DNA from 2 places in the Daeguia caeni genome. Region 2 is predicted to be linked to the other one. Evidence: riboswitches for the same ligand, from Rfam matches in the RefSeq annotation. Region 2 holds a riboswitch; the other holds the start of a gene.
The links. Region 2 has a riboswitch for cobalamin ahead of ACFO1V_RS09005 (TonB-dependent receptor domain-containing protein). Riboswitches for the same ligand answer to the same signal wherever they lie in the genome.

Region 1 (11,030 bases), on a different contig from region 2:
GACTTTGCAAAGTATAACGGTAAGCCAGACTTGGATGATTTCATATGCACAGGTGGAAAGGCATATGCCGGCTTTGGAGCAATCCATGGAAGACTGTTTGCCACGCTTGGCGCAATAATCTGGAAACCAAAGCCGGTTTCGTTATTGGTATATGCATATAATTCCATTAATTCGCATTTGGGTAATTGTGTTCCCAATTGACCCATAGTAGACACTGCATCGAAAGCATGTTTTCCGGATAAGAGAACAGCACCAGGTGCCGAATGCATTATTGCTTTAAAGCAGAAGAACAAGAATGATAGAAGTATCCGCGTTTCTCTCTTTCAATATAGCCATTCTTCTTCTGTTGATAGGAAAAGCAATAAAGTTTCGTAGCAATTTTCTACGCAAGTATTCTATTCCGGAGCCTGTCATTGGTGGCTTTCTCTGCTCTGCCCTTGTTGCTTTGATATATTTTGTATCAGGCCATAAAATACAGTTTGCACTTGGTTCGCGTGATTTCCTCTTGCTGGTATTTTTTGCAGCAATTGGCTTGAGGGCAGATATTTCTGATCTTGTGAAAGGTGGAAAGCCTCTTCTCATGCTGTTGTTTCTGGCGACAGCATTCATGATCATGCAGAATGTTCTCGGCATTTCGCTTGCGTCGTTGTTTGGGCTTGATCCGCACGCGGGGTTGATGGTGGGGTCAATCTCGCTGACGGGTGGGGTAGGGACGACAGCGGCCTGGGCTCCGATATTTGTTGATCGACTTGGCGTTCTCAATGCGATGGAGCTTGGCATTGCCAGCAATATGGGAGGGCTGTTCGCTGCCTGTGTGATTGGCGGGCCTATTGCCACTTATCTTATAAAACGTCACAAGATCACTGCGTCGCCCGACGAAGATCTCAATGTAGGTGTGCGCTACGACGCCACCATGAAGGCAGCGCATCTCGACTATTTCAATGTTCTGAGAGCGATATTGGGGATCAATATCGCCATCATGATCGGTTTTGGCATTGATGCCCTTGTCTACAAGACTGGCTTTACTATCCCGACTTTTGTCAGCTGTCTGGTGGCTGGTATTCTGTTTAAAAATCTGGGCGTTCCTTTTTTGCGCAAGTACAGCACGACTGACCGGATAGGTATCAATCATGGCTTGTCGCTTTTGTCTGATCTTTCGCTCGGCATTTTCCTGACGATGGCGCTGATGGGGCTGCAGCTTTGGGCGCTGTCAGGCGTTTTTGCCTTTATTGCAGTGTGCCTGATCCTGCAGATCGTGCTGACGGTGTTGTTCACGGTGTTTGTGGTTTTCAAAGCCATGGGGCGTGATTATGAAGCTGCGGTGATCTGTGCCGGCTTTGGCGGCATCACGCTGGGATCGACCGCAACTGCCATTGCCAATATGACCGCCGTGAGCCAGCAATATGGTGCCGCACCTCGCGCATTTATTATTGTTCCGGTCGTCTGCGGTTTCTTTATTGATATTGTCAACGCCCTTGTGATATCGCTTTTTGTTGGGTAGTGAATTAATTCGCAAGGTAAATTTTTAATTATACAATTAATAACCTAAGCCTTTTAATAGTACATAAGTAAAAGTATATATAAATTAGTTTACACAATACTATATAATATATATAATTTTGTATTGTTCGTCGTGTTGATAGAAATAATATTGTATTCAATTTTATTGTTATTTAATTATCTGTTGGCGTAATGGAATTTAAGTTATATATTAAAGCAAAAATGTCGTGAATATACATATTATTGTTTGTTGATTATGTGATCGTAATGGCATTATTGTGATAGAAATTATTCTGGTTGTAATTACATAATGAAGGGCTGAATGCGATAGCGTTCAGTACGTAAACCTTTCTCATTCCTGCTGTCTATAATTCGTCATACCTATTGACGAAAAAAATCACGCAGCTACTATATCTTGTGTTCGAGGTTCCCCGATTCGAAAGAAGCGGGGCTAAGATGGGAATATGGTGCGCTGTCTGACAGCAAAGCCATAGCTGCCCCCGCAACTGTAAGCGGTGAGTGCTTGTTCAATGTCCACTGGAGTTTGGTGCTCTGGGAAGGCGAATAAGTGCGGTGACCCGCAAGCCAGGAGACCTGCCTCAAACAAACGTCCACGGGCGGGGTGTCCGTAAGGCGAGCGATGGGTTTTGTCCCTATCGTTTCTCCGGTCGTCCCCCGCTATCAGCAACTTCGGGGTGAAGGCATGACCGTTATGATCATTTCCTGTTTCCGCAATTAATGCGCTTAATTGTTCATCTGGTCTGACAGGGCGTCTATAGCTGTTCCAGAAAAAGTGGGAACCCGTTTTCTGTCCGGAACAGCGCAAGACAACATGTTGGAGCAATTCAGAATCTCCATGAAAAATCCGAATTGCTCCATGTGAGTGCTTGCGCATCGGCTCTTTGAAAGTCGGGTTTGATTTTCAAGCTTATGTGAGCGTGAGACTCACCATCGTCTTGTCTGAACAATTGGTTTTTGGCGTCTGTCTGATGACAGACGAATGCTCCCTTTTTGTCTCATTCAACAGTGAGGAAATCTTGATGTCTATCGTTGTCTATTCCAAGCCGGCTTGTGTTCAGTGTACCGCAACCACCCGTGCACTTGATCGTCAGGGCGCGGACTATAAAGTCATTGACATATCCAGTGATGCGGAAGCCTTTGCCTTCGTGCAGGAGTTGGGCTATCGGCAGGTTCCAGTGGTTGTTGCCGGTGAAAGGCATTGGGCAGGCTTCCGGCCAGACATGATTTCAAGCCTCGCATGAGCGCTGAAATGGTCAGTCTGGTCTATTTTTCCAGCCGTTCAGAGAACACAAAACGTTTTGTTGAAAAGCTGCAATTGCCTGCTCTCCGGCTGCCCTTGTCGGCAACTGAAGCAATACCGGTAGTGGATCGGCCTTATGTTCTGGTCACGCCCACTTATGGGGGCGGGGCGGTCAAGGGCGCAACGCCAAAACCGGTCATAAGCTTTCTCAACAATGTCACGAATAGAGGCTTGCTACGCGGTGTGATTGCCGCGGGCAACACCAATTTTGGGGCCGCCTATGCGCTGGCCGGAAACATCATTTCGGCAAAGTGCGGTGTGCCTTTACTCTACCGTTTCGAGCTGTTGGGAACGGAAGAAGATGTCATGAATGTCAAACAGGGGCTCGAAAGATTTTGGAAACACTAGCACTGGACAGAACGGCAAGAGACGATACGTCGCTCGACTATCACGCACTCAACGCAATGCTCAATCTTTATGATGAGGATGGTAAAATCCAGCTCGATAAAGATCGTCTGGCAGTGCGGCAATATTTTCTTCAGCACGTCAACCAGAACACGGTTTTCTTTCACAGTCTGCGTGAGAAACTCGATTATCTGGTAACAGAAGGCTATTATGAACAGCAGGTGCTCGATCAATATTCCTTCGCATTCGTGCAAAAGCTGTTTGATGATGCCTATGCACGCAAATTCCGGTTTCCGACATTCTTGGGCGCATTCAAATATTACACCTCCTACACGCTCAAGACCTTTGACGGGAAGCGCTATCTGGAGCGTTATGAAGACCGCGTCTGCATGACAGCGCTTACGCTGGCGCGCGGCGACGAAAATCTCGCCAGCAGGCTTGTCGACGAGATGATGACGGGCCGTTTTCAACCGGCAACACCGACTTTTCTCAATGCAGGCAAGAAACAGCGCGGTGAACTGGTCTCGTGCTTTTTGTTGCGAGTCGAGGACAATATGGAAAGCATTGGGCGGGCGATCAATTCCGCGCTGCAACTGTCAAAGCGGGGCGGGGGCGTTGCCTTGTCGCTCTCCAACTTGCGCGAAATGGGCGCGCCCATCAAACAGATTGAAAACCAGTCTTCCGGCGTGCTCCCGGTCATGAAACTGCTGGAAGATGCTTTTTCCTATGCCAATCAGCTTGGCGCAAGACAGGGGGCAGGGGCTGTCTATCTGCATGCGCATCATCCCGACATCATGCGTTTTCTGGATACCAAGCGCGAAAATGCGGATGAGAAAATCCGTATCAAATCCCTGTCGCTTGGCGTGGTGATCCCGGATATCACCTTCACCCTCGCCAAGAACAATGAGGATATGTATCTGTTCTCGCCCTATGATGTCGAGCGCGTCTATGGCGTGCCGTTTACCGAGATTTCGGTAACGGAAAAATACCGCGAAATGGTTGAGGACAAGCGCATCACCAAGAAGAAGATCAAGGCGCGCGAATTCTTTCAGGTGATAGCAGAAATCCAGTTTGAGTCCGGCTATCCCTATATCATGTTCGAAGACACCGTAAACCGTGCCAATCCGATTTCCGGGCGGATCATCATGAGCAATCTGTGCTCGGAAATCCTGCAGGTCAGCGAAGCCAGCGAATTCAATGATGATCTTTCCTATGCAAAGATCGGTAAGGATATTTCCTGCAATCTGGGCTCGCTCAATATAGCAGCGACCATGGACAGTCCTGATTTCGGCCAGACGGTTGAAACCGCGATCCGGGCGCTGACCGCTGTGTCGGAAATGAGCAATATTGCTTCCGTTCCTTCGATCAAGAAAGGTAATGATGAAGCCCACGCGATCGGTCTTGGGCAGATGAACCTGCATGGTTATCTGGCGCGCGAGCGCATCTATTACGGCTCGCCGGAAGCAATCGATTTCACCAATATCTATTTCTATACCGTTACCTATCACGCAATCCGGGCATCCAATCGTCTGGCGATTGAAAAGGGCAAGAGTTTCAAATGGTTTGAGCGGTCAAAATATGCCTCTGGCATCTATTTTGACAAATATATTGAGGCGGAATGGAAGCCGGAGACAGAGAAGGTTCAGGCCCTGTTTGACAAGGCGGGCATTCACATTCCCACCCAGGATGACTGGCGGGAGCTGAAGGAATCGGTCATGCAGTTCGGTCTTTATAACCAGAATCTGCAGGCCGTTCCGCCGACGGGCTCGATTTCCTATATCAACCACGCAACGGCCTCCATCCATCCGATTGTTTCGAAGATAGAAATCCGCAAGGAAGGCAAGATTGGTCGTGTCTATTATCCGGCAGCCTATCTCACCAATGACAATCGTGAGTATTTTCAGGATGCCTATGAAATAGGGCCGGAAAAAATCATCGACACCTATGCCGCTGCTACCCAGCATGTTGATCAGGGGCTATCGCTGACGCTGTTTTTCCGCGACACGGCCACCACGCGTGACATCAACCGGGCGCAGATCTATGCGTGGAAGAAGGGCATCAAGACCATCTATTACGTTCGCCTTCGCCAGATGGCCCTTCAGGGCACGGAAGTCCAGGGTTGCGTTTCATGCGCGCTTTAGAGCAATGCGGATTTTCACGGAAACTCTGCATTGCTTCTACTTTTTGTTTTCAGTTCCGGACGAAAGACCGGTTTCCATTTTCCCGGAATTGCTCCCAATGGCAGGTAACATCATGAATATTCAGACAAAATCAGATATATCCCGACCGGCTCAGGCCGTACGGGCAATCAACTGGAACCGGATTGAGGACGAGAAGGATCTGGAAGTCTGGAATAGGCTTACCGGCAATTTCTGGCTGCCTGAGAAGGTGCCTCTGTCAAATGATATTCCATCCTGGGCAAGCCTGCGGCCAGAAGAACAGATGTTGACCATCCGTGTCTTTACCGGCCTCACGCTGCTGGATACGATCCAGAATGGAGTTGGCGCCATACGCCTGATGCAGGATCGCGCCACGCCGCATGAAGAGGCGGTGCTTTCCAATATCTCATTCATGGAAGCCGTGCATGCCCGTTCCTATTCCTCCATCTTCTCGACCCTGTGTCTGACGAAGGAAATCGACGATGCCTATCGATGGTCGGAAGAAAACAGTTTCCTTCAGCGCAAATCCGCGTTGATCATGGAGCAATATGATAGTGGTGATCCCCTCAAAAAGAAGATCGCCAGTGTGTTTCTGGAAAGCTTTCTGTTCTATTCCGGCTTCTATTTGCCGATGTACTGGTCGAGCCGGGCAAAACTGACCAATACGGCGGATCTGATCCGGCTCATCATTCGGGACGAGGCGGTGCATGGCTATTATATTGGCTACAAGTTCCAGCGTGCGGTAGAACGCCTTTCGGATACCGAACGCCAGGCCATCAAGGATTTTGCCTTCGAGCTGCTGCTAGAGCTTTATGATAATGAAATCCGTTATACGGAAGATCTCTATGATGATGTTGGCCTGACGGAAGACGTCAAAATGTTTCTGCATTACAATGCCAACAAGTCGCTGATGAACCTTGGCTATGAGGCGCTGTTTCCACCGGAAGCCTGCAGGGTAAACCCCGCCATATTGTCAGCTCTTGCCCCAAATGCCGATGAAAATCACGATTTCTTTTCCGGTTCCGGCTCATCCTATGTGATCGGCAAGGCTGTTGCGACGGAAGACGAGGACTGGGAATTCTGATCATCGTGGTGTTTGCAAGGCTGGGCCACGATTCGCAGTGCACACATCAACCTTGTCGTTTATGTGTGCACTGTTTGTGGCTTATGCCAATTTTTCAGCCGCGCCGTCACAAAGATGACCAACTTACAACATTTTGTGTCATAAGCTGGATAGTCTCATATTCAACAAAGATGATCAAAACTGTGGATTAATCACCAATCATTCCCCACCCGGATCATTCCTGATCCGGATTGACCACCACAGTCCCGGCGCCGGAATTCGCAAGAGCGGTTTTCAGTGAGCCTTGTGGATGGGCGTCGGTGAACAGTGTAATGCGCGGCGACCATTCGGCAACGAGCATCAGCGCGCGTTTGTCGAACTTGCTGGAATCGGCCAGTACCGCGCAACGCTGCGTGTTATGAACGATTGCGCTATAGACTTCACCAACTTTCAGCAGCGCATCGCTGACACCATCGGCATTGACCCCCGATGCACCGATGATAGCCGTGTCCACCCGATAACGCTCAATGGCATGGATGGTTTCCGACCCCCAGACAATATGCTCCTGCACCTCGAACATGCCGGGCAAAAGAACAATATCAATCAATGGGTTAAGTGAAAGTTCAACCGCAACCGTATAGGCTGGCGTAATCACGGTCATGCGCCGTTCAATCTGGCGTAGCGCACGGGCAAAATGCACCATGGTCGCCCCGCCACCAAGCAGCAGCGCCTCTTCCTGAGCATAGCATTGCACTGCGGCCTGGGCGATGGCGCGGCGTTCCTTCTGTTTCAGGACAAGCCGCTCGCTCAAGGCCGGCTCAAAGCGGTTGGCATTGCTGACGGCGCCGCCATATGTTCTGCTCAGTCGCCCAGTCTGTTCCAGTTCGCTCAGGTCGCGCCTGATGGTCTCGGTTGAAACTTCAAGGGCCTCGGCCAGCTGGTTGACCCGTAACGCCGGATTCGCTTCCAACGCTGACAGAATGCGCTCCTGCCGCAGCTCCTTCCGCGATTTCGTAGGAATCATAGGGTTAGGCATATCCTTTGGCTTGTTCTGGCCACTGTATCGCAGATTGCTTCTGAAACTTCAATCAAAAATTTGACCGACATGCATCATTTAAATGTTGCAAGTCACAAATTAATGTGACAGTCTTCCTTCAAACGGAGGCGGCAGTGTTCAATTACGGTTTCTTCAGTTTCAAATCGAAGGCTGAGTTGTTCGACAAGGCCATCGAATATTGGAATCCCGGCAAGACCAAGTTCTGGCAGGATGCGGGCATTGATCTGGTGATTGACCGGCGTGAGGGTTATTTCCTGTATGACATGTCGGGGCGCAGGCTTATTGACCTGCATTTGAATGGCGGAACCTACAATTTTGGTCATCGCAACCCCGAACTGGTGGCGACGCTCAAGTCGGCACTGGATTATTTCGATATGGGCAATCACTGGTTTCCCTCGGTGGCGCGCGCTGCTTTCGCCGAAAAACTGGTGCAGACGGCGCCGGGCATGAAATATGCGATTTTTGGCTCTGGTGGCGCCGAGGCTGTGGAAATTGCATTGAAAACCGCCCGATATGCCACAAAGCGGCGTAAGATCGTGTCGATCATCAAGGGCTATCATGGTCATTCCGGCCTTTCGGTCGCCACGGGTGATGACCGTTTCTCCAAGATTTTTCTCGCCGACCGGCCGGATGAATTCATCCAGATTCCGTTCAATGATATTGATGCGCTTGAACGGGTCCTTCACAACCGTGATGTTGCGGCCTTCATCATTGAAACCATACCGGCGACCTATGGTTTTCCATTGCCGAAGGATGGCTATCTGAAAGCCTGTCAGGAGCTTTGCCACCGCTATGGTACGCTCTATATTGCCGATGAAGTGCAGACCGGCCTGATGCGCACCGGCGTGATGTGGGGCTGGCAGTCCTATGGGCTGGAGCCAGATATGTTCGTTACTGGCAAGGGGCTAGGCGGCGGTATTTATCCGATTTCGGCCTGTGTGGTGACGGAAAAATGCGGTGGTTGGCTGCATGAGGATGGCGCAGCCCATATTTCCACCTCCGGCGGTTCCGAGCTTGGCTGTATCGTTGGCCATCAGGTCATCGACATGTTGCAGCGACCGGAAGTGATTTCCAATGTGCATTTTGTAGCCGAATTCTTTCAGAAGACGCTCAATGAAATGATGGCGGCGAACAGCGACATTTTCGTTGGCGTGCGTCAGCGGGGCGTGATCCTCGGCCTCGAATTTGACCATCCTGAAGGGGCGGTTGCTGTCTCGCGCGCCCTTTATGAAAACGGCGTCTGGGCGATTTTTTCTTCGCTCGACAAACGCGTCTTGCAGTTCAAGCCGGGCGTGCTGCTGGATGCTGCCACCTGTCAGGAAATCGTTGATCGCATGGAAGCGGCAATGCCGCGGGCGCGTGCACTTCTGCGCAATATGCGGCGTGCGGCGTAAACTTGGGGAAGGTGACAGCGATGCAGCTTAATGAAAATGCACCTCGCCTTGCAGTTCCCGATCAGGCGGAAGCGATCGCCCGCATGAAGATCGACCGGGCCGGCTGGGCAGTTCGCGCCTTTGCCAGGTTTGATCGCGCAGCGGTCATGCGGATTGTGCGCGCCGTGGCTGAAACCGCCTATCAGAATGCCGAGCATTATGCCAAATGGGCAGTGCAGGAAACCGGCATGGGTGTGGTTGCCCATAAGAAGCTCAAGAACGAGCTTTCGTCGCATCCATTGGTGGATTTTTATGAGAACATGGATCTCATCAATCCGCGCGTGGATGAGGCGCGCAAAATGGTGGAGATCCCGAAACCGGCCGGTGTCATTCTGGCGCTCACACCTGCCACCAATCCGGTCTCTACACTCTATTACAAATCCATTCTTGCTTTGTTGAGTCGAAATGCGATCATCTTTAGTCCACATCCAATGGCGCGGGAATGCTGCAATGATGCTGCAGCACGGCTTGAGGCGGCAGCCGTTGCGGCGGGCGCGCCATCAGGCCTGATCCAGTGCATTGAAAAACCTTCCGTGCCGCTGGTGCAGGCACTGATGTCCTCGCCCAAAGTGCAGGTCATTCTGGCGACAGGTGGTGGGCCGATGGTGCGCGCGGCCTATTCATCGGGCAATCCGGCAATTGGTGTCGGGCCGGGCAATGCGCCAGTCTATGTCGATCCAAGCGCCAACCAGAATCTGGCGGCGCAGCGCATTGTCGACAGCAAGTCCTTCGATAATTCGGTGCTGTGCACCAATGAAAGCGTGCTGATCACGCTTGAGCAGAACCGCCAGCATTTCGAGCGTGCCTTGCGTGCGGCTGGTGCCCATATCTGCTCGGATGTGGAGACGGAACGTTTGCGTACTTATCTCTTCCCCGATGGCCATCTCAATACGGCCGCCGTTGGCAAGAGTGCGGAATGGATTGCACAACAGGCCGGTTTCCGCATCGTGGGCTCAACGCGTGTTCTGATCGCGCCGATCGAAACAGTTGGCCATGACGAATGTCTGACGCATGAAAAACTGTGCCCGGTTCTGGCCTTTGCCGCGGCTGGCACGTTTGAACGCGCGGTCGGCATGGCACAGATGATCCTGCGAGCATCCGGCAATGGGCATTCGGCCTCCTTCCATGGTGAGGATCCGCAACGCGCCATGGATTTTGCCGCGGCGTTGACCGTTTATCGCGTTGTCGTCAATGCGCCATGCTCGCAAGGGGCGGCGGGTTTTGCCACACATCTTGCCCCGTCCTTCATGATCGGTACCGGCTATTTCGGTCGTTCATCAGTGGGCGAGAATATCGGGCCGCAGCATCTTGTGCACTGGACGAGGCTTGCATGGAACAGCGACCAGAGCGTCAGGTTCCCGGATCTAAGCGATGTGCGCCTTGTCTTTGATGGCGATGCACCACGCCAGCCAGCTGCGCCACGGCTTGTCTCGCCGGCGCCCGTTGCTGGCATGGAAGAGCGTGGCGGTGTCGATCGGGAAGTTCTTCGCCAGTTAATTCTTCAGGAGCTCCGTGAGCTGACACGAGGCCAGCAATGACTGATTTACGAGCTTTCATTTTCATTGATCAGCTCCAGCCGCAGACCCTTGCCTATACGGCAACATGGATGCGTGGAACATTGCCGCGTGCCCGCATGGCAGCACAAATCATTGAGATCGCGCCTGGCCTTGATATCGAGGCCCTGACCGACACGGTTCTCAAAAGTGCAGACGTGCGGGCCGGTTTTCTGGTGGTGGAACGCCAGTTCGGCACATTGCAGTTTCATGCCTATTCAACAGCTGAGGTTCATGCTGGTGCCGAAGCAGCTCTGGCTGCCATGGGCAAGCGGCGGGATGAGGCAGAAAAGCCGAAGATCATGGCGTCCAAAATCGTGACCCGTGTTGATGACCAGCATGCATTCCTCATGAATCGCAACAAGACGGGGTCAATGGTTCTGGGTGGCGAGAGCATCTATCTGCTCGAATGCCAGCCGGCGGCCTATGCCATTCTCGCCTGTAATGAGGCAGAAAAGGAAGCTGACATCAAGGTCATCGACATGCGCATGATCGGTGCCAATGGTCGTCTGTATCTCGCCGGAACGGAGGCGGATGTGCGCAATGCCCGCGAGGCGGCAGAACGCGCATTACGTGAGGCAGGAGCCAGCTGATGGGCG
Region 2 (20,782 bases):
GCCGACCAGCAGGAAAAAGGCCACGACCGGGAAGACACAGAAGAACAGAATCGCGTTAAACACCTTGTGCTTGATGCGCGGGATCAGAAGCGGCACGAGCAGGATCACGAACAACAGGGCCGTGACATCGACACGCCAACGCTGATCAATTGGGTAGCGTCCATAAATGAACTGTCCCAGCTTGGCATTGACAAAAGCCCAGCAGGCGCCCGACCAGCCATCCGGCTGGATACCGCCCTGCGCAATGGTCGAGCAGACAGCACGGTTTTCTCCCGTCCACACGGCATTGATGAACAGCCATTGAATGACTGGCGGCAGGAACCATGCCACCAGCAGCAGACCAAAAATGGTGAGCATGCTGTTGAGCGGCGAGGAGAAAAGATTTGTTCTCAGCCAATGCGCCATGCCATGAACCGAGCGTGGCGGTGCTTCCGGTGCAACCATATGGCTGCGAACGTAATGGATATCTGTATTTGCCATGCTCATCTCTCCACCAAAGCCATCTTGGCGTTGAACCAGTTCATGAAAGCGGAGGTAATCAGGCTGATGCCGAGATAGATCGTCATCCAGATCGCCACGATTTCCACTGACTGGCCTGTCTGATTGAGAATTGTGCCGCCAACAGCCACCAGATCCGGATAGCCGATGGCAATAGCAAGCGATGAGTTCTTGATCAGGTTGAGATACTGGCTTGAAAGCGGCGGAATGATAATGCGCAGGGCCTGCGGAATGATGATGAGCCGCATGGTCGGCCCCGAGCGCAGGCCCAAGGCATAGGACGCCTCAGTCTGTCCCTTGTTGACCCCCATGATGCCCGCACGCACGATTTCGGCAATGAAGGCGGCGGTATAGAAGGACAAGGCCAGAAACAGGGCCAGAAATTCCGGCTTGATCTGCACACCGCCCGTCAGATTGAAGGCACCCAGCTTCGGATATTCGAATGAGACCGGGAAATCTGTCACGATGAAGGCGAGCAATGGCAAGCCGACAATCAGCCCGACTGCCGCGCGCGCAGTATGAAACTGCCTGCCTGTGGCCATCTGGCGATTATACGCCCAGCGTGCAATGACAATGCTTGCCACAATGCCGGCAATCAAGGCTGCCAGGACAAGGATTGCCCCCTCTCCCCAAACGGGGGCAGGCAGAAAGAAGCCGCGATTGTTGAGATAGCTGCCAAACGGCAGCGACAGGCTGGCACGCGCCTGCGGCAGCACCGACAGAACGCCGAAATACCAGAAGAAAATGACCAGCAATGGCGGGATGTTGCGGAAAATCTCGACATAGATCGTGCATAATTTCTGGATGAGCCAGTTGCGCGACAAACGACCAATGCCAACGAGAAATCCGACTATGGACGCCGTCACCACGCCCAGCGCCGAGACATAGAGCGTATTGAGCAGCCCCACCAGAAGCGCCCGCGCATAGGTTGAATCGCTGGTATAGGGAATCAGGGTCTGGCTGATGTCAAAACCAGCACGACCGCGCAGAAAACCAAAGCCCGAAGCGATATGCGCACGCTGCAGATTGGCAACTGTATTGCCCACAATCCAATAAACCAGCGCGACAATGGCCACAAAAACCAATAGCTGGTAGACGATTCCGCGCACCCGCGGATCATAGAGCAACGGGATACCTCCAGCCTGGTTTTCGCTCATTGAAGAATTGGATGCCATATATTCACCGTGTCTTGTGCCCAGTCACCAATTGCCACCATCACCTGCCGATCAGGCCGAAGCGGAGCACAATGCAATCGTAACTATCGACACGTCGAGGTTGCGTTTGAAACAGGTCAGACGCCAATGTCATCAGGCAAAGGCCCATCACACAGACCATTGTGCCCCATACGACAGACAGGATCCGGTCATGGAAAGAGATCCGGTTATGGGCCTATGTCTTACGGTTGCGAACAGCCGCACGGATGCCGCGTCTCAACATTGATGCGGCAGCGCAACACCGATGACTGACATACGAAAGAACGGCGCGCCACCAAGCCGTGACGCGCCGCCAAATCCTAGCGAATAGGCATGCCGTACTGCAGGCCGCCCTTCGACCACTGGGCGTTCAGACCACGGGCGATCTTGAGCGGGCTGCCAGAGCCGAGATTGCGCTCGAAGATTTCGCCATAATTGCCAACGCCCTTGATGATGTTCACAACCCAGTCATTGTCCAGGCCCAGATCCGCACCGATCTTGGTATCGGCCTCAACGCCAAGCAGACGCTTGATTTCCGGATTGTCCGACTTCTTCATTTCCTCGACATTGGCCTGGGTGATGCCGAATTCCTCGGCATTCAGCAGGGCATAATGCGTCCAGCGCACAATATCAGCCCATTTAGAGTCACCCTGACGCACAGCCGGGCCGAGCGGTTCCTTGGAGATGATTTCAGGCAGGATGACATGGTCTTCCGGATTGGCCAGCGTCAGACGGATGGCATAAAGGCCGGACTGGTCGGTCGTATAGGCGTCGCAACGGCCGGAATCATAGGCCGCATTGGCTTCCTCAACCTTTTCGAACACGACCGGATTATATTCCATCTTATTGGTGCGGAAGAAGTCCGCCATGTTCAGTTCCGTCGTCGTGCCGGACTGAACGCAGATGGAGGCGCCGGAAAGCTGGAGGGCGGAATTGATGCCTTCGAGCTTCTTGGCATTGATCATGAAGCCCTGGCCGTCATAATAATTGACGCCTGCGAAATCGAGGCCAAGCGACGTATCGCGACTGATGGTCCAGGTCGTATTTCGGATCAGCACGTCAACTTCGCCCGACTGCAGGGCGGTAAAGCGCTCTTTCGCGTTCAACGGTGTAAACTTGACCTTGCTGGGATCGCCGAAAATCGCCGCAGCGACAGCACGGCAATAATCCGCGTCGAAACCAGTCCATTCTCCCTTGTCATTGGGAGCCGAAAAGCCAGGCAGGCTTGTGTTCACGCCGCACTGCAAATATCCCTTCGCTTTTACATCCGAGAGTGTGTCGGCCGATGCCCCTGTTGCAGCGCCCAGCAGCGCAGCTACCCCCAATAGGCCCATCAATGCAGTTTTTTTCATCTGGCTTGCAACCTTTGTTCCCTACGAGCACAGACGCAGAACCAAATCTGCCGCGCCTCTTGATCATATTATTTGTCAGACACAGGTTTCGGCCGAGGCAGCCCCCCCGATCCCTTGTCTCCTTCCATTTAGCAGCCAACATTCTCAACGAGCAGTAGAGCCCTCTTTTCCTAATTACGAGAAGTTCAGCCGCCTCCTTCACACTCCATATCGAAGTTGAAATTTCGTCTCCGGTCAAGTCAAATAACTCGCCACAGCCTGTCTTTGCGGTGAAATCCCCTTATTCAAAATGACGATTTTTACACAATTTGCCCAGTACTGGGTATATTCCAAATAATGAATGGAAGGAAGTTTAGAGATTACACATAAAACTGAATTATTATTCTCTTTCAATATTTTAATAATACGATATTCCAACCGTCACGGCTTTCTGCAGCACTCTGCCAACCAAATTATACGTCAGGCAGCATGCAACCGTCCGTGGTTGAAAAAATAATATTTCGCGCAGCCATGTAGCGGGCCACACAGCATGTCATGATCAGACCCGTTGCAAATCCAGCAACGACATCGCTCGGATAATGTGCCCCGATAGCCATGCGGCTGAAGACAAGTAACAGGCAGATCATGACCGTCACCACGCGCAAAAATGGAAAAAATATCCACAATGACACCATCAGAATGCCGGCCATCATGGAATGGCCCGACGGAAAGCTCTGGTAAAGATCTGCGCCATTGAACGGATCAAAAGCCCTGGGGCCGAGGCTTTCAAGCAGATAGGGCCGGGCACGTCCGACTGCAATTTTAATGAGTTTTAGCGGAATGCCAGCCCCTACAATCGACAACAGCACCAGTGTTGCCCACCAATTGGCCTTTAACAGCCACGGACTGTTGCGCACGGGGCTGGCCGGATAAAGAAACAGGGCCGAAAGCAACCAGATCAGCAAGGCCGCGGCAAACCAGTAGGCTGTGCGCGCAAAATCCGTGGCAAAGCGCACGGAATCCATGAAAAACCCTGTTCCTGCCTGCACTTGACGGGAAATGTCCGCATCCCAGGCATGAAGCAGGACGACAAGCGGCACGAGCAGCACGACCATCAGCGTCATCCGTTGCATCCAGACGGGTTGCGCACCGGCAGAGGCTGGCCTTGACAGCGCGCCCGCAAGCGCAAGCGCCAGTCGAAAGGGATTTGAAACCATGGCTTTCACAGTTGTGCCCATTCATTCCTGCTTTCTGAAGTGCGACCGATCACAATTCATGCCCATACATGCAGACTGCGTCCTGTTCCCTCCCAAGACGTGGCTTGCATCGCTACGAATCGCGGCTTATCGATGAGACGGATTGCGTAAAGCGATAGATCACCATCAGGAGGCGATTTCGTGGCTAACAAGAAGATTGATATGTCGAAGCTTGGGATAAACACCCGTCTTGCCCATGATGGCTATTCCGCAGACGATTATTACGGTTTCGTCAATCCTCCTGTCGTTCGCGGCTCGACCGTGCTGTTCCCCAATGCCGAAACCATGGCCACGGGCGGGCAGAAATATACCTATGGCACACGCGGCACCCCGCTCAGCGATGCACTGGCCAATGCGGTCAATGGGCTTGAAGGCTCGGCCGGCACGGTTCTGGTTCCCTCCGGTCTTGTTGCTGTCACGCTGCCGCTGCTTGCTTTTCTATCCTGCGGCGACCATGCTCTGATCGTCGATTCCGTCTACGGGCCAACCCGGCACTTTGCCAATACGATCCTGAAGCGCATGGGTGTCGAGGTGGAATATTACCAGCCGGAAATTGGCGCAGACATTGCACAATTGCTGCGCCCCAATACCAAGGTCGTCTTCACCGAATCCCCAGGCTCCAATACGTTTGAAATCCAGGATATTCCGGCCATCGCTGACGAGGCGCACAAGGCTGGCGCAGTTGTCCTGATGGACAATACATGGGCGACACCGCTCTATTTCAGGCCGCTCGATTTTGGCGTCGATGTCAGCATTCATGCTGCCACGAAATATCCGTCCGGCCATGCCGATATTCTGTTCGGCATGGTTTCGGCCAATGAAAAATGCTGGCCGCAACTGCTCGAAACTCACGGCACGCTGGGCCTTTGCGCAGCACCTGATGACACTTATCAGATATTGCGCGGTCTGCGCACCATGAAACTGCGGCTGGAACATCATCGCAAAAGCGCGCTCGAAATTGCCCGCTGGCTTGAAAATCATCCCGCCGTCGCACAGGTTCTCCACCCTGCCCTTGAAAGCCATCCGGGTCATGATATCTGGAAGCGCGATTTCAGCGGCTCGTCCGGCGTCTTTTCTTTTGTGCTGAAGCAAGGCGGCAATGCGGAGGCTTACAGGTTCCTCAATGCGCTGGAAATCTTTGGCCTAGGTTATTCCTGGGGCGGTTATGAGAGCCTCGCCGTGAAGGTGAGCCTGAGTGACCGCACTGTGACCAAACGCGACTATCCTGGCCCGGTCATCCGCCTGCAGATCGGCATTGAGGATACAGCCGACCTGATCGATGACCTCAAGAAAGGCTTTGCCGCCCTCTGATCGTTGCAGCTTGCCTCAACATAAAGTTGCTCTTGCCGCTTTACTACCATTGGGTGCTATAGCATATAACAGGCTCTGGAGTGCCGGCCCACGCAGAGCCTCCCTCCAACCCGCATGCCCTTCCCCCACCTCATGTGAAAAGTCATCAGGATGAATACAATCTTTATCATTCAGGGTTTCATGGCTGTTGGCCTTGCCGCTTTTGCCCTGTTCATGATCTTCCACAAGCACCGTTAAAGACTGGCTTCAGCGCTGAATACGTGCCTTTGGAAGAATGAGAAACTGCCCTTCCAGGCGCAGGATATGCGCCTCGATCCCATAGACATCGCTCAGGCGCTGTTGCGTCAGCACGGTCTCCGGCACGCCATCCGCCACCACCTGCCCCCGGTCCATCAGGATCAGCCGGGTACAATATTGCGCGGCAAGCCCTAGATCATGCAGCGACACGATGATCGTGCGCCCGTCTCTTGCCTCTGCCGCAAGACTTTCCATCAGCCCCAGTTGATGTGCTGGATCAAGGCCTGCCACCGGCTCATCGGCAAGAATCAGCGGTGTATCCTGGGCAAGCACACGCGCAATCAGCGCGCGCGCCCGTTCACCGCCGGATAGCGCATCGGCCGGCCTATCGCGAAAACCCACAATATCCATCTGTTCCATGGCGGCTTGAATCTTTGCCGCATCGTGCGCATTAAGCCCGACAAAGGCCGCTTTCAGCGCCCGTCTTCCCAGCGAAACCAGCATCTCGACGGTAATAGGCCAGGCGACATCCCGCTCTTGCGGCAGATAGGCAATCAATGCGGCCTTTTCAGTCCTGCGCAACGCAGCCATGTCGCGGCCATCGAACGCAATTTTGCCTTTTGCCGGCGCAAGCCCCAGAATTGAGCGCAGAAGCGTTGTCTTGCCTGCGCCATTCGGCCCGATCAGGCCAATCAGCTCGCCGCGACCTGCTTCAAAGCTGATGTCATTGAGGACAGCTCTGCCGCCAAGCATGGCGCCAAGATTTTGAACGCTCAGCACAGTCACAGCAACTGCCTCCGATATTTGAAGATCAGCCACAGAAAGAATGGCGCGCCGATCAGAGCCGTCAAGACGCCAAGCTTCAGCTCATCACCGCGCATGGTCAGCCGCACGACAAGATCAGCGCCAAGCAGAAGTGCCGCCCCGCCAAACGCGCTTGCCACCAGGAGACGCGACGGCCGTGCACCCACCAGCGGGCGCAGAATATGCGGCACCACAAGACCGACGAAACCAATTGCACCTGCCACGGCAGTCGAGGCGCCAACACATGAGGCCGTACCCAGAACCGCCAGCCATTGCACCCGCGATAGACTGACACCGAGACTTTCTGCAGCATCCGAGCCGAGCGTGAGACTGTCCAGTGCGCGCCCCAGCGACAAGAGCATGAGCCAGCCGATGACAATGAACGGGGCAACCAGCGCCACATGAACCATCGAACGATCGGCGAGCGAGCCAAGCATCCAGAACACGATTTCCATGGCCGCAAAGGGGTTGGGCGAAATATTAAGCGCGAGCGCCGTCATGGCCCCGGCAAGGCTGGTGACGGCAACGCCGGCAAGGATCACCGCAAGGGCGCTTGCACCACGCCCGGCAAGCAGCTTGACCAGAAAGACCGAAACCACTGCCCCCGCGAGCGCCATCAGCGGCAGTGCCAGCGGAAAGGCCAGCGACAGGCCGGTATATATCGCAATCACCGCCCCAAGCGAAGCCGAAGCACTGACCCCGAGAATGCTTGGCTCTGCCAGAGGATTGCGCAGATAGCCCTGCAGGGCAGCCCCGGAAAGCCCAAGTGACGCACCGATCATCAGCGCAAGCAGAGTGCGCGGCAGGCGTATTTCACGCACAACAAGCGCGATCGCCTCGCTCTCGCCCGACAAAAGCGCATGCAGGCTGTCGCGCATGGGAATGGGTGCAGGCCCGGTCAACAGTGACCAGAAGGACAGAACCACCACGATCAGCACCAGTCCAAACAGCAGCAGCCCATAACGCATCGTGTCAGTCACGCCCGGCCTCCGCCAAACGTGCCACGGCCTCCACGCTGAACGGCCCACCACATACTGTCAGCTTGTCATCCAGTTCAATCAGTCGTGCGTCGCTCACCATGCGATGAATCGCCGGATGGGCCAGATTTTCCTCTGCAAGCGCTGGCGTCCACTGGCGTTTGCTCAACACCAGCACGTCCGGCTTTTCCATCACCAGCAATTCCATCGGCAGGCGTGCGGCCCCTTCCACACCAATGCGATCCGTCAGATTGTCAAAGCCTGCAAGCCGCACAGCATCATCAATCAGCGTACCCCGGCCCGCCGTATAGCTGTTGGCATAATAAAGCGCGAGTGTCTTGCGCTGTTCAGGTCTCTTGATTGCCGCAAGATCAGCTTTCATCTGCGCGATCTGGCGTCTGGCTTCTTCCTCACGCCCGATCAACGCCCCAATGCGCAGCATCTGCTCTGCAATATCGTCAAAGGACAGGGTCGGCTCGAATTCCTCGACCCGAAGCCCAAGCTTGCGCAGCATGGCAACCGTTGCGCGCGAATTATAGGTACCCGCCAGCACCAGATCGGGCTTCATGAGAAAAATCTCTTCCGCATCTGTATTGTTGATCGGGTAATTCTCCGCTTCAGCGGCAAGAACGGACAGTTCCGGGTCAAGCGCCAGCCGGGATACGGAAAGCCACTGATCCTTGCCCACCAGCATCATGGCAAGCTGATCCGTGCAGACATTGATCGAGACGATTTTCCTTGGGGTTGTTTGCGTGGCATGAGCCGCAGAAAAGACCCAGCCAACCAGCCCTAGCCACAGAGCCAGTCCGACTTTCCATTTCTTTGCCATGCCACGATTCAATTCGAGCCGTCCTCAGAAATTACGCGTCAGACCGACATTGATCGTGCGGCCAGGTGCAACATAACCGGATACCGTCTGATAATCCTTGTCAAACAAGTTCTCCACCGAAACCTTGAGCTTTGACTGTTCATCAAAGGAATAGACCGCCACCAGATCGGCCGTGACATAGGGATCAAGCTTTTCCGTATTGGACGCATTGGCATAACGCGAGCCGCCATAGCGCAGCCGGCCGGTCAGATCGAGACTGTCAAGCGCCTTGAAGCTCAGCTCGCCTGCTGCCTTGACCCTTTCGCGATAGGCCAGGTCATTGCCGGTGTCTTCATCGATCGGCTGCTTATACTCAAAACTGCCCCTCACCGACCAGCGCTCATTGAAACGGTGTGACAGTTCCACTTCAAGGCCGGTCACCTTGGCGCGGGCAATGTTGTAAGGCAGATAGGTCGGCGCGACGCTGATGATCGCATCCTTGAGCCGGTTTTGATAGACGGCAAGATCAAGGCTCGTTGCTTCGGTCACCTTCCAGTTCAGCCCGACTTCATACGAGCGCGATTTTTCTGGCTGCAGATCGGGATTGCCAAAATACGGATAATAAAGCTCGTTGAAAGTCGGCGCGCGGAAGCCGGTGCCGAAGGATGACCGCATGACCAAGTCCGGCAGGATCGCATAGCTTGCGCCAAGATTATAGGTCACGACATCGCCGAACTGCTGGTTATAGTCATAACGCACACCGCTATCGACTGTAAGCGCCTCATATTCGAGCGAATATTGCCCATAGACGGCAGCCAGATTGCGCGCCTTTTCATCATAAGCAGTGGTTGAATTGACCTGTTCACGATAGGCTTCGACACCGCCCGTCAGGCTATGCGAGACCTTGCCGGTCTCGAATTCCCTTGTGCTTGTGGCAAGCAGGCCCGTACGTACGGTCTGGAAACGGTCAAAACCCGGCACACCCTTGCGGAAATCGCGCGAATGATCAAGACCTGTGCTGAATTCAACCGTCGACGACCAGTCCTCACTGTGGTCGATGCGCGTTCCAACCTTGCCGGTGAAAGCGGTTGCATAGGCCTCGTTGCGATAGGGATAGCTATTGTCATAGCGAATCCGGCTACGGCTCAACAGGCCATCGGCATAGATCTTGCCCCAATCAAAATCCTTCGACAGCGCGAGATTGAACGAGCCCTGCAGGAAACCATCCTTGTCCGGCTCGTGACCAAAATAGTCGGGTGCGGTGAAATCATAGCCCTCGGTTCCAATCAGGGCAGCACCGATGGCATAATCCACCCCATCCGTGCTGCGGCCTTGCAGATTGGCAGAGGTATAGCCTCCCCACGGATAAAGCACACCAGCCGAAACACTGCCGCAATAGGCCTTGTCCCCGCAAAGCCCACCCTGTCTGGTGATGACATTGACCACACCGCCTATGGCATCCGCGCCATATTGCGCCGAATGCGGCCCCTTGGCAATTTCAATACGCTCAATGGCACTCAATGGAATATTGGCAAGGGAAGTTGCACCGGTCGTAGCCGAAGCAGTGCGCACGCCATTGATCAGCACCACCGTCTGCATCGATGACATGCCGCGTATCGTGAGTGAGGATGCCGCCCCCATGCCGCCATTCGCATTGACCGTGATGCCATTATAGTTTGTGAGCAGCGACTGCAGATCGGTTGCCGCAGAGCGCTCGATCTCTGCCCGGTCAATCACGATCATCGATGATGTCGAACGCGCCAGCGAACCGGCGCGGCGCAGCGGCGTGACCACGATCGTATCCAGTACGACCGTCTCATCGTTTACTGCCACAGGCTGCGCCATGACGCCTGCCGGCACCAGAATGGAAACTGTCGCTGCCAGAGATACAAGATGATTGGATATGCGCATTTCATTTCTCCCGCCTGAGGGCAAAGCCAGACCGCAGACCGAGAAATGATTGGCGTTTCACTTCCGCACCTGCGGCAACATTGTTCGAATGTCACCGCTACGGAAAGCCGCGCATGGACACACCCCGTATCCAGGCATGGGTGACAGAACACGGCAGGTCTCCTGACTTCCGGGTCTTTGCCTTACCTCCACCTTCCCAATCGCATTCGCGTTCAGTGGCCATGACCGTTTCCGGTCTTAGGAGGATCGCTCTCCGGTTACAGTTGCGGGGGCAGTCGCGGCCTTGATCCAATGATCGCACCGCGTTCCCTTTTCATCCGCTTTTTACGGCGGAACCGTCTTCTGCATACAGGCATAGCAATGCCTATGCGGATTCGCAACACCGTCGGAAGCATGGCAATAGCCATGCCACAACACGTCCTGGAATCACATTCTCATATTTTTCAAAAATCCTTTTGATTTTAAAGACGTTTTCTATTTCAGGAATGCCCTGAACCGGCGCAGCGCAAACAGGAACAGCAGCGATCCGATCACGAAAAGTGCAAGCAGTTGCGGCCAGACAACACTAAGCCCCGCGCCACGGAACAGCACCGCCTGCGCCAGAATGACAAAATGCGTATTGGGGGCTGCCAGCATGATGTTCTGGATGATTTCTGGCATGCTTTCACGCGGCGTCATTGTGCCGGACAGCATCTGCATGGGGATGAGAACCAGAATCAGCAACATGCCGAATTGCGGCATGGAGCCTGCAACCGTTGCCAGGAAAATGCCAAGGCTGGTCGTGGCAAAAAGCTGCAGGGCCGCCCCCACCAGAAACAGCAATATGGAGCCCTGGATCGGCACGTGCAAAATCCCTTGCACAACGAATACCAGCGCAAAGGCCGAGGCAATCAGCACCACCAGCCCCATCGACCAGATCTTGCTGATCATGATTTCCACCGGGCTTACAGGCATGACGAGCAGATGCTCGATCGTGCCATGTTCGCGCTCACGGATCAGTGCCGCCCCTGTCAGGATGATGGACAGCATCGTCACCGACGAAATGACATTGGAAATGGCACCAAACCAGCTTTGATCCAGATCGGGGTTAAAGCGTGCGCGCAGATTGAGCGTGACCGGAACGGAACTGTCGCCGCGATAGCGATTGACATATTCGTTCACCTCGTTGGTGACGATATTCTGTATATAGCCGCCGCCGGTAAAGGCCTGGCTCATGCGCGTCGCATCAATATTGAGCTGGATTGTCGGCGATTGACCGGCCAGCAGATCGCGATGGAAATTGGGCGGAACATCAAGCGCAAATGTATCCAGCCCCTCGTCCATGCGGCTGTCCATCTCGTTCACGGTAATGAGTCTTGGCGGCACGAAATAGGGCGGATAGAAGGCCGTGATGATGCGGCTTGAGACCGGCGACTGATCTTCATCCACAATGGCAATCGTCGCATTGTTCAGGGTCTCCGGCATGGCCTTTGCCGCCGTATAGATGGCAAGCGAAAAGGCATAGACAATCAGGATCAGTAGAACCGGGTCACGGAACAGACCGCGCAGTTCCTTGATGCCGAGCTGGAAAACATTGCTGATCCTCATCTCAGTCCGCCTGTTTCTTGAGGAGCAGGACGCTCGCTATTGTCAGCACCGGAATGGCGATCAGAAGCGGCAGGAACGAAGCGCCAAGGTCACCAAAGTCAAGCGCCTTGGAGAAACTGCCGCGCGAAATGATCACGAAATAGGTGGTCGGGTAAATGCGACCGATCAGGGCACCCGCCCCCTGCAGCGCGGATACCGGGTCAATGATACCGGAATACTGGATCGCCGGAATAAGGGTCAGGAGTACGGTACCAAAGATTGCCGCGATCTGGCTTTTCAGGAAGGTCGAGAACACCAGCCCCATGCCCGTTGTCACGGTGACATAAAGCAGGGCTGCCGCGCAATAGGTCAGCAGACTGCCGGTAAACGGCACCCTGAAGATGAAGATCGCCGCAAAGAGCAGGATCAGGAAATTGCAATAGGCCAACACAATATAGGGCAATTGCTTGCCGAGCAGGAATTCGAGCTTGGTCACCGGCGTCACATAGAAATTGATGATCGAGCCAAGCTCCTTCTCGCGCACAATGCTCAGCACCGACAACATGGCCGGGATCATCAGCAACAGAAGCGGGATCATCGCCGGCACCATCGCCACGATGCTCTGCACATCCGGATTATAGCGATAGCGGATTTCGATATTGAAATTGCCCAATGTCGCCGCGGAACCATAAAGTTCGCGTGTTTTCTGGCTCAGCCAGTTGGCATAAACGCCCTGCACATAGCCCTTCACCGTTTCAGCACGCATGGGCATGGCACCATCGATCCAGGCTGCGATCTCTACCGTATGGCCACGGGCTATGTTGCGTGCGAAATTCGGCGGGATTTCAATGGCCAGGCTGATTTCACCATTGCGCATGCGCCGATCCATATCATCATAATCGATGATTGGCGGCTTTTCGGTAAAATAACGCGACCCGGCAATTTCCTGCGACAACTGCCTGCTTGCAACCGTGTCGTCACGATCAAGCACGGCAAAGGAAAGGTTGGAGACATCCATATTGATGCCGTAGCCCATGACGAACATCAAAATGAGACTGCCAACCAGGGCAAGGGTGGCGCGGATGGGGTCGCGCCGCAATTCTAGCGCCTCGCGCTGCGTATAGGCGAACATGCGCCGGAAATTCGGCAACAGGCCAGATCTGCGTTTCCTGTACTGCGCATGATCTGTGACAGGCTCGACCTCTTCAAGCGGTTCTGGTTCTTGCGCAGCCTTGCCGCTATCGCCAATCGCCTCTTCCAGATAGGCAACAAAAGCATCTTCCAGCGTTGCAGCATTGCGGCTTGCCGTAATTGCCTTGGGCGTATCGCTGACCAGCACCTTGCCGGCATGCATCAGCGAAATGCGGTCACACAGTTCCGCCTCATTCATGAAATGTGTCGAAACGAAAATCGTCACATCATCCTTGCGCGAAAGCTCCGCCAGAATCTGCCAGAATTCATCGCGCGCGACCGGATCAACCCCCGATGTCGGCTCGTCGAGGATCAGTATGCTTGGCGAATGGATGAGCGCAACCGCAAGCGACAGACGCTGGCGCATGCCCAGCGGCAAAGCGTCCGGCAGCGTGTCCATAACATCGACAAGATCAAAGCGTTCTGTCAGTTCCTTGATTCTGCGTGCGGTTTCATCCGGCTCCATCTGGAACAGCCTTGCATGGAGTTCCAGGTTCTGCCGCACCGTCAGTTCCGAATAGAGCGAAAATGCCTGCGACATATAGCCAACATGGCGGCGTATATCGATGTCATTGGGATCGACCGCGCGGCCAAACAGTTTGGCCGTACCTTCGCTTGCCGGAAGAAGTCCGGTCAGCACCTTCATCGTGGTGGTCTTGCCGCAGCCATTGGAACCGAGAAAGCCAAAAATCTCCCCGCGCGGGATACGGAAACTGACATTGTCGACGGCGGTGAACTTGCCAAAACGCACCGTCACATTTTCCGCCTCAATGGCTATATTGTCATCCCCGCTGACCGCGCGTGGTGGAATGACCACATCATGATGGCCACGGCGCTGTTCTTCCGGCAAAAGCGCGATAAAGGCCGCATCCAGATTGGAGGTTTTGGTGTGCGCAAGCAATTCCTGCGGCGTTCCGGTTGCCAGAATCGCGCCATCATTCATCGCCACCAGCCAGTCGAACCGCTCGGCCTCCTCCATATAGGCGGTGGCCACGATCACGCTCATGCCAGGGCGATCCTTGCGAATATCATCGATCAGTTCCCAGAACTGACGGCGCGACAGGGGATCGACACCCGTCGTCGGTTCATCCAGAATCAAGAGATCAGGATCATGGATCAGCGAACAGCACAGGCTGGTCTTCTGCTTCATGCCGCCCGACAGCTTTCCGGCCGGCCGGTCGGCAAAGGCCGACATGCCCGTGCGCGTCAGCAGATGTTTGATGCGACGCTGGCGTTCCCGTTCGTCCTGCCCGAACAGCCGGCCGAAAAAATCGATATTCTCAAAAACCGACAGGGTCGGATAAAGATTCTTGCCAAGCCCCTGCGGCATATAGGCAATGCGCGGATAGGCAGACTGACGATGACGCTTGTTGGCAATATCGCCGCCCAGAACCTCAATATGGCCCTGCTGCATGCGCCGCGCCCCGGCAAACAGCGAAAGCAAGCTGGATTTGCCAACCCCGTCCGGGCCGACCAGCCCCACCATGCACCCGGCCGGAACATCCAGCGTGACATCGTTGAGCGCGCGAACCTTGCCATAAGAAAGCCCGACGCCCGCAGCACGCACGACAAATCGGTCAGCGCCCTCAGCCCCTGTCGCCGTTTCGTTCATTCTACAGTTTCCGCAAGATGGCTCGGCCACTCGGCGTTCGGATCAAGCTTGACATAAGCAACGCCCGGAAGGCCGGTCTTTACCTGTTGGACATATTTGCGCAGCAATTCTTCCGGCACCTTGGCCTTGACGCGGAACATCAGCTTCTGCCGTTCTTCCTCGGTTTCAACCGTCTTGGGCGTGAACTGCGCCACATCGGAGACAAAGCTGATCGAAGCCGGAATGACATATTGCGGTGCCGCATCAAGCACGATGCGCGCATCCGCGCCAATCGCCACCCGTCCAGCCTGCGCCGTCGGCAGGAAGAAGGTCATATAGACATCATTGAGGTCAACCATGCTGAGCACGCGCCCGCCACTGCCCAGAACTTCGCCCGGCTCAGCCACGCGATATTGCACGCGGCCATCCGTCGGCGCACGCAATGTTGCATCATTGATCTGGACTTCAATGGCGGCAATCGCAGCCCTGGCCGCCTCAACCGCAGCTTCCGCATCCACGACCTGCGCCTTGGCAGCACCAATGGCCGCTTCCGTTGCCGCAAGCTGGGCTTTCGCCTGATTGACGGCAGCCTCTGCCGCCTTGGCTGCGGCGCGGTCATTATCCAGAACCTGCTGCGAAACCGTGCGCGAGGCGGTCAACTGTTCAGAACGCGCCAGACGGCGATTGGCGGCATCAAGCTGCGCCTCGGTCTGGGCCACGGTCGCATCGGCGGCAGCCCGCTCCGCATTGCGCTGTGCAACCAGGGCATGGGCCGTTTCAACACCGATTTCAGCACGCCGCAACTGTGCCTCGGCCTGTTTGCGCTGGCTGTCAAGAAGATCGGTATCCATGCGCGCCAGCACATCACCTGCCTTCACGAAGGTGCCTTCTCTGGCCAGAATTTCACGCACGCGCCCTGCCGTCTTGGTGGACACATCAATCTCGACCGCTTCGATACGGCCATTGCCCGAAGCAATGCCTTCAGGCAAACTGGATCCGTTCAAATTCTTCCATGCATAATAGCCGCCGGCGGCCAGTATGACGGCAAGGCCCGCAAACAAAAACTTCCGACGGTCTAACGCCATGCCAATTCCCCACTGTTCAGAAATCAATAAATTCTTGCACAAGCATAGAAATCACATTTCTGCCCTGCAACGGACTTGCTGCAAAATATTCATGAATATCACAATTCACATCACAGCCTTGGGAGGGCGCGGGTGCTGTATTGGTGAAATAGAGGAGAACAACGTCGCCAGCACCCGCTGGCTGTCGATAAAACGACGTTGCGAAAGATCGCGCTCATGCGCTCGACAGATTCGATATACCGGGGTGCCTGGGAGAAGGCCTGGGTAGCCGGGACGGCACCCCGGAAGACGTTCACGCGCTGGTGGACGCGACGAACAAATATTGTCTAGCACCGCCCCAAATCCGGCTCTTTGATTTCAATCAAAAGACTAGAAAAATTACTGGCGCTTTCGACACGCGCCCCAGCGTTTTTTGAAAAAATCCGAAACCGGCTTCAGTTTTGGATCAGACAGAAAACCATGTCGGAACAGAATGCTGCCCTTTACCTCAGGCAGTTTTTCATTGAGTTCAAGCTGTCGCCTGATCTCGCCAACGCCGTTCTCATCCGTCCATCCGGGCTCCGAGGCCGAAGATTCACCCGCACGATAAAGCGCCAGGCCGATATAAAGATCGGTTTTCGTGCCGCGCACCACATCCGCCCACCATCGGGCCAGCACATCATAGGGCACATCCCTGCGCCCATGTGACCAATAGATCTGCGGTGCGATATAGTCGACGAGGCCCTGTTTGACCCAGGCCCGCGTATCGGCAAAATCGCCGTCATAATTGGTCTTGCCTGCCCGCGTTGCAGAACCAAGCGGATCATCCGCCTTGTTGCGCCACACCCCGCCCGGCGAAATGCCAAAACGCGCTTTGGGCTTGATTGTCTTAACCCGCTCAGAAATTTCGCGCACCAGCATTTCCGTATTGTAGCGCCGCCAGTCATATTTGCTGGCAAAACTGGTGCCAAAGCGCCTGAAGGTCTCATCGTCATCAAGCCTGGAGCCGGCCGTTTCATAATAGAAATAATCGTCGAACTGGATGCCATCGACATCATATTTCTGCACGACCTCGGCGGCGATATCGCCTACCCATTTGCGTACCTGCGGAATGCCCGGATCAAGCACAAGTCGCCCGGCGGCAATGCGAACCCAGTCGTGATGGGTCTTGTAGACGCTGTCCCGCCCACCCGACAGGCTTGCCGACAGGGCCGCTCTCGTCGCCGGTTCGGTATCCATGGCAACGCGATAGGGATTAAGCCAGGCATGAAGTTCAATGCCGCGCTTATGCGCCTCATCGATGGCAAACTGCAGCGGGTCAAATCCCGGATCCTTGCCGGGCGTGCCGGTCAGATAGGCAGACCATGGCAAATAGTCTGACCGATAAAAGGCATCCGCCGTCGGCGAGACCTGAAAAATGACCGCATTGAGCCCATGGTCTTGCGCCTCATCAAACAGACGCTGCAATTCGCGCTTTTGCTGTTTCACCCGCTCGGCATCGTCGCTGATTGCGAGGGAAGCCCGTGAAGGCCAGTCGAGATTGAGCACGGTCGCAACCCAGCTTGCATGAAAGGCGTCGCAATCGAGTGGCATCAGGAGATCCGTTTCACTTTATGTTGCACAAGAGCAGCTTACTGCCGAAAGGATTTGATCTTGTTCATATAGTCCTTAAATTCATGAATGAAACCGTGCGACAAGAGCGAGGGCAAAATGTACAAACAGCTTCTTATTACTACGGATGGATCTGAATTCGCCGAACGTGGCGTCACTCACGGGCTCAAACTCGCCAAGGCGCTCGGTGCCAAGGTGACGGTGATGACTGTCACCGCCCCCTACTCTGCCTCCGGCCTGCCGGGCGGCTGGATCGACACGCCAGCCTTCATCGAAGTCTATGAAAAGGAACGGACAGAATTCGCCCAGAAAATCCTCGACAAGGTGCAGGCACAGGCGCAGGAACTCGGCCTGACCATCGAGCCGCTGCATGTCAGCGCCATGCATGCCGCAGAAGCGATCATCGAAAAATCACAGGAACTGAATATTGACCTGATCGTCATGGCCTCACACGGCCGACGCGGCCTCAAGAGCTTCATCATTGGCAGCCAGACCAATGAAGTGCTTACCCGCGGCCATATTCCGGTACTGGTTGTTCGCTAACGCAGTTCCAGGAAAAGTGGGAACCGGTTTTCCGCCCGGGAACTGCGGGAAAACAAGCAGCTCCAGGAAAAACGGGAACCGGTTTCTGTCCGGAACAGTAAAGTAACAATATGTCAGAGCAATCGGCATTTCCGTGAAAATCTGGATTGCTCTCAGCGCATCAGGCGTGGCTCAACCGGCCTCACGGCCGGTTGCACTTTCAATATCGACACGGAAAAAGACTGGCGAAAGCTTGCGCTCCTCGCCGTCCTGTTTCACCATGCGCACATAGGCAGGCTCCCACCAGGTCGGCAAATCCGAAAACAGTTTCACCAAGGCTGCCTTTTCCTGCTCCCCCTCGATCCTATGATAACGTCCATGAACAACCACCGAGCGCCATTTGGTGCGCGATTGAATATCGTCAAACAGCACGCAAACCGCATTGTTTCTGGCAAGCGCAGCCGTTTTCTGTCCATCAGTTGTGAATGAATAAAGCGAGCCGCCACTGAAACGGAATCCCATCGGGACAATGACAGGACGATCGTCCAGAATATAGGCCATCCGCCCCACGCTCGCATGCTGGATCATATCGCGAACATCATAATCCGACAATTCCCTGATCATCATGGTGCGTATCCCCATATGGTGCCCAAGCTGAGATTCAATTTATCATAATTCTCAGCCAATACCTTGATTAAAAACAAAAATTAGTCACACGAACAGACGGCCTTCGGCAATTTTCACCGCTGATCCGCCAATACGCACGGAAGTGAGTTTCTGCCTTTCCACATCGAGCTCAAGCCGGATGCGTGACGGCCGCCCCATCTCCATGCCCTGTTCGATCCAGAACTGGGTTGCCCCATCGACCGGCTGATCATTTTCCTGCACCGCACCGGCAAAAGCGGCCACCGCCGACCCGGTTGCGGGATCTTCAAACACATTGGCGCCGATCGCAAACATGCGCGCATGAAAATGGCTGTCGAACAGGATGGTATCACGGCAATAGACATAGATCGGCAACGGCCTGCCATCGACATGTGGCAGGCTCTCACAGACATAGACCGGATCGATCGACACCTTGGCCGCGGCAATCAGATTATGCACCGGCACCAGCAAAAACGGTGTCCCAGCACTCCAGACTGCCGGCACATGGTTTTCAAAACCAATCTGATGCGTGCCGAGACCGATCGCGGCGGCGGCTTCCTCCTTTTCGATTTTCACATCGAGGCGTCGCGGCAGGATCGGCAGATCAAATTCGGCAAAGGCGCTGTTGTTCTCGCCCAGAACCACGCCACAGCGCACAAGGCCGATCTTTTCCTCCAGTGCGATCAGAAGGCCCGGCTCCTTGCCCTCATGGCGGCGACGTGCCAGCGAGATGGCCGCCCCGACCGTCGGATGACCGGCAAAGGGAAGCTCATATTCGGGTGTAAAAATGCGAACGGAAGCCGTATGCGTCTTGTTTTCCGGTTCCAGCAGAAAGATGGTTTCGGAAAGATTGAACTCACGTGCAATCGCCTGCATCTGCGCATCATTGAGGCCTGAGCATTCATGCACCACCGCCAGAGGATTGCCTGCCATGGCCTTGTCGGAGAAAACATCAAAAATCTCGTAATACCGACCTGACGCGATCACATTCGTCATACGCAACGTCCTCGCTCGCTAAACAGTCTCCTCGCCCAAACTGCAACCGGTTCCATTGCCAGTGCTCCCGACAAAATTGAGCATAAACAATTTGACGGCGCTGTCATTGATTGTTTGCAGGTTTTTACGAATTCATAAAATGCCAATCGGCAAAGGCCCGCACATAAGGCGGCGTAGCCTCTCCAAGCTGACCGGCACGGCTGACCGGAATGATCCTTGCCAGTTCCCGCATGGACTGGCGGGCAAGAAAATCATTGATCGCAGCCACCAGCTCCCATGTAGAGGCATCGAACCGGAAACGGCGGAACAGGGCGATGCTGCGGTTGCTGGTTACGAGATTGAAATGCGGCTCCATCCGGGCCTGCCCAAGATCAAGCCCGGTCTCTTCGCGCACCTCGCGCAGCATATTGGCATTATAGTCAACCCGGCCATCCACAATATCCTGATTGTCGACTGTGCCGGCGGGAAAATAGATGCGCCCGGCAATGGCATGTCCGTGGCCCATTTCAGCCGCGATGAGATCGCCTTCCCGTGAGGTAATCACGCCAACACTGAAAATATGCCATGGACGCATGCGTGCCGGATCGCGCCGCCAATGCATCAGCGTGGCAAAGCTCGTGCGTCTGAAGCCTGCCGTAAGCACACCATGCTCAAGCCGCGCTTCAGGTGCAAGATAAATCTCACCATCATAAAGGCTGGGATTGGCCGCGCATTCACGTTGCCAGTTGGCGCGGATGGCTGCATGATTCTCCAAAGCATAATCAAGCGCCCCCGGCACGATGCGAACATCAACGCGCTCGACAGTCAGAACCGTATTTTCTGCGACGCGATCCATGAAACCTGTTCCCATGGCTGATGCAACTGATGCGGCAGCTTAAAGCAATTCAGATTTTCACGGAAACGCTGATTGCTCTAATATTGTTTATCGCAGTCTGGACAGGAACCCGGCTCCCACTTTTCCTGGAACTGCCTGTTTTTCCGCAGTTCCCGGGCGGAAAACCGGTTCCCACTTTTCCTGGAACTGCTTATGCCGGATTTCAAACCACGTTAAGCGTCACGGCGACAGGACAATGATCGCTTGCCTTTGGCCGATCCCATCCGGTACGCGGATAGCGCTCCACCACCTGATCAGGCGGAAAGATCGTACGGTAAGGTTGGCCGTTGCGGATGATTGCCGGCACAGCCTTTTCATTCCTGGCCGCCAATGATGGCGAGGCCAGAATGTAATCGAGCTGACAGAGATGGCGCTCTTCCGGACCGCGGGTGTGAT

Region 1: another riboswitch for cobalamin. It lies ahead of nrdH (glutaredoxin-like protein NrdH); the one in region 2 lies ahead of ACFO1V_RS09005 (TonB-dependent receptor domain-containing protein).

Annotation. Positions count from the first base shown of each region.
Region 1 is NZ_JBHSEL010000099.1:1,194-12,223, reverse strand. Features, by position in the region: gene gltS (sodium/glutamate symporter) at 296-1,501, shown strand; cobalamin riboswitch at 1,908-2,116, shown strand; gene nrdH (glutaredoxin-like protein NrdH) at 2,541-2,762, shown strand; gene nrdI (class Ib ribonucleoside-diphosphate reductase assembly flavoprotein NrdI) at 2,771-3,169, shown strand; gene nrdE (class 1b ribonucleoside-diphosphate reductase subunit alpha) at 3,157-5,307, shown strand; gene nrdF (class 1b ribonucleoside-diphosphate reductase subunit beta) at 5,420-6,409, shown strand; gene ACFO1V_RS10135 (DeoR/GlpR family DNA-binding transcription regulator) at 6,624-7,412, opposite strand; gene ACFO1V_RS10130 (class-III pyridoxal-phosphate-dependent aminotransferase) at 7,559-8,839, shown strand; gene ACFO1V_RS10125 (aldehyde dehydrogenase family protein) at 8,860-10,416, shown strand; gene ACFO1V_RS10120 (BMC domain-containing protein) at 10,413-11,024, shown strand; gene ACFO1V_RS10115 (hypothetical protein) at 11,024-11,030, shown strand, end outside.
Region 2 is NZ_JBHSEL010000053.1:219,680-240,461, forward strand. Features, by position in the region: gene ACFO1V_RS08965 (amino acid ABC transporter permease) at 1-480, opposite strand, end outside; gene ACFO1V_RS08970 (amino acid ABC transporter permease) at 483-1,673, opposite strand; gene ACFO1V_RS08975 (amino acid ABC transporter substrate-binding protein) at 2,012-3,043, opposite strand; gene ACFO1V_RS08980 (phosphatase PAP2 family protein) at 3,496-4,260, opposite strand; gene ACFO1V_RS08985 (cystathionine beta-lyase) at 4,420-5,589, shown strand; gene ACFO1V_RS08990 (ABC transporter ATP-binding protein) at 5,836-6,612, opposite strand; gene ACFO1V_RS08995 (FecCD family ABC transporter permease) at 6,609-7,598, opposite strand; gene ACFO1V_RS09000 (ABC transporter substrate-binding protein) at 7,603-8,436, opposite strand; gene ACFO1V_RS09005 (TonB-dependent receptor domain-containing protein) at 8,461-10,326, opposite strand; cobalamin riboswitch at 10,462-10,681, opposite strand; gene ACFO1V_RS09010 (ABC transporter permease) at 10,801-11,913, opposite strand; gene rbbA (ribosome-associated ATPase/putative transporter RbbA) at 11,915-14,695, opposite strand; gene ACFO1V_RS09020 (HlyD family secretion protein) at 14,692-15,759, opposite strand; gene ACFO1V_RS09025 (glycoside hydrolase family 10-like protein) at 16,138-17,331, opposite strand; gene ACFO1V_RS09030 (universal stress protein) at 17,449-17,892, shown strand; gene ACFO1V_RS09035 (pyridoxamine 5'-phosphate oxidase family protein) at 18,064-18,498, opposite strand; gene ACFO1V_RS09040 (PhzF family phenazine biosynthesis protein) at 18,583-19,512, opposite strand; gene ACFO1V_RS09045 (NUDIX hydrolase) at 19,637-20,347, opposite strand; gene ACFO1V_RS09050 (endonuclease/exonuclease/phosphatase family protein) at 20,550-20,782, opposite strand, start outside.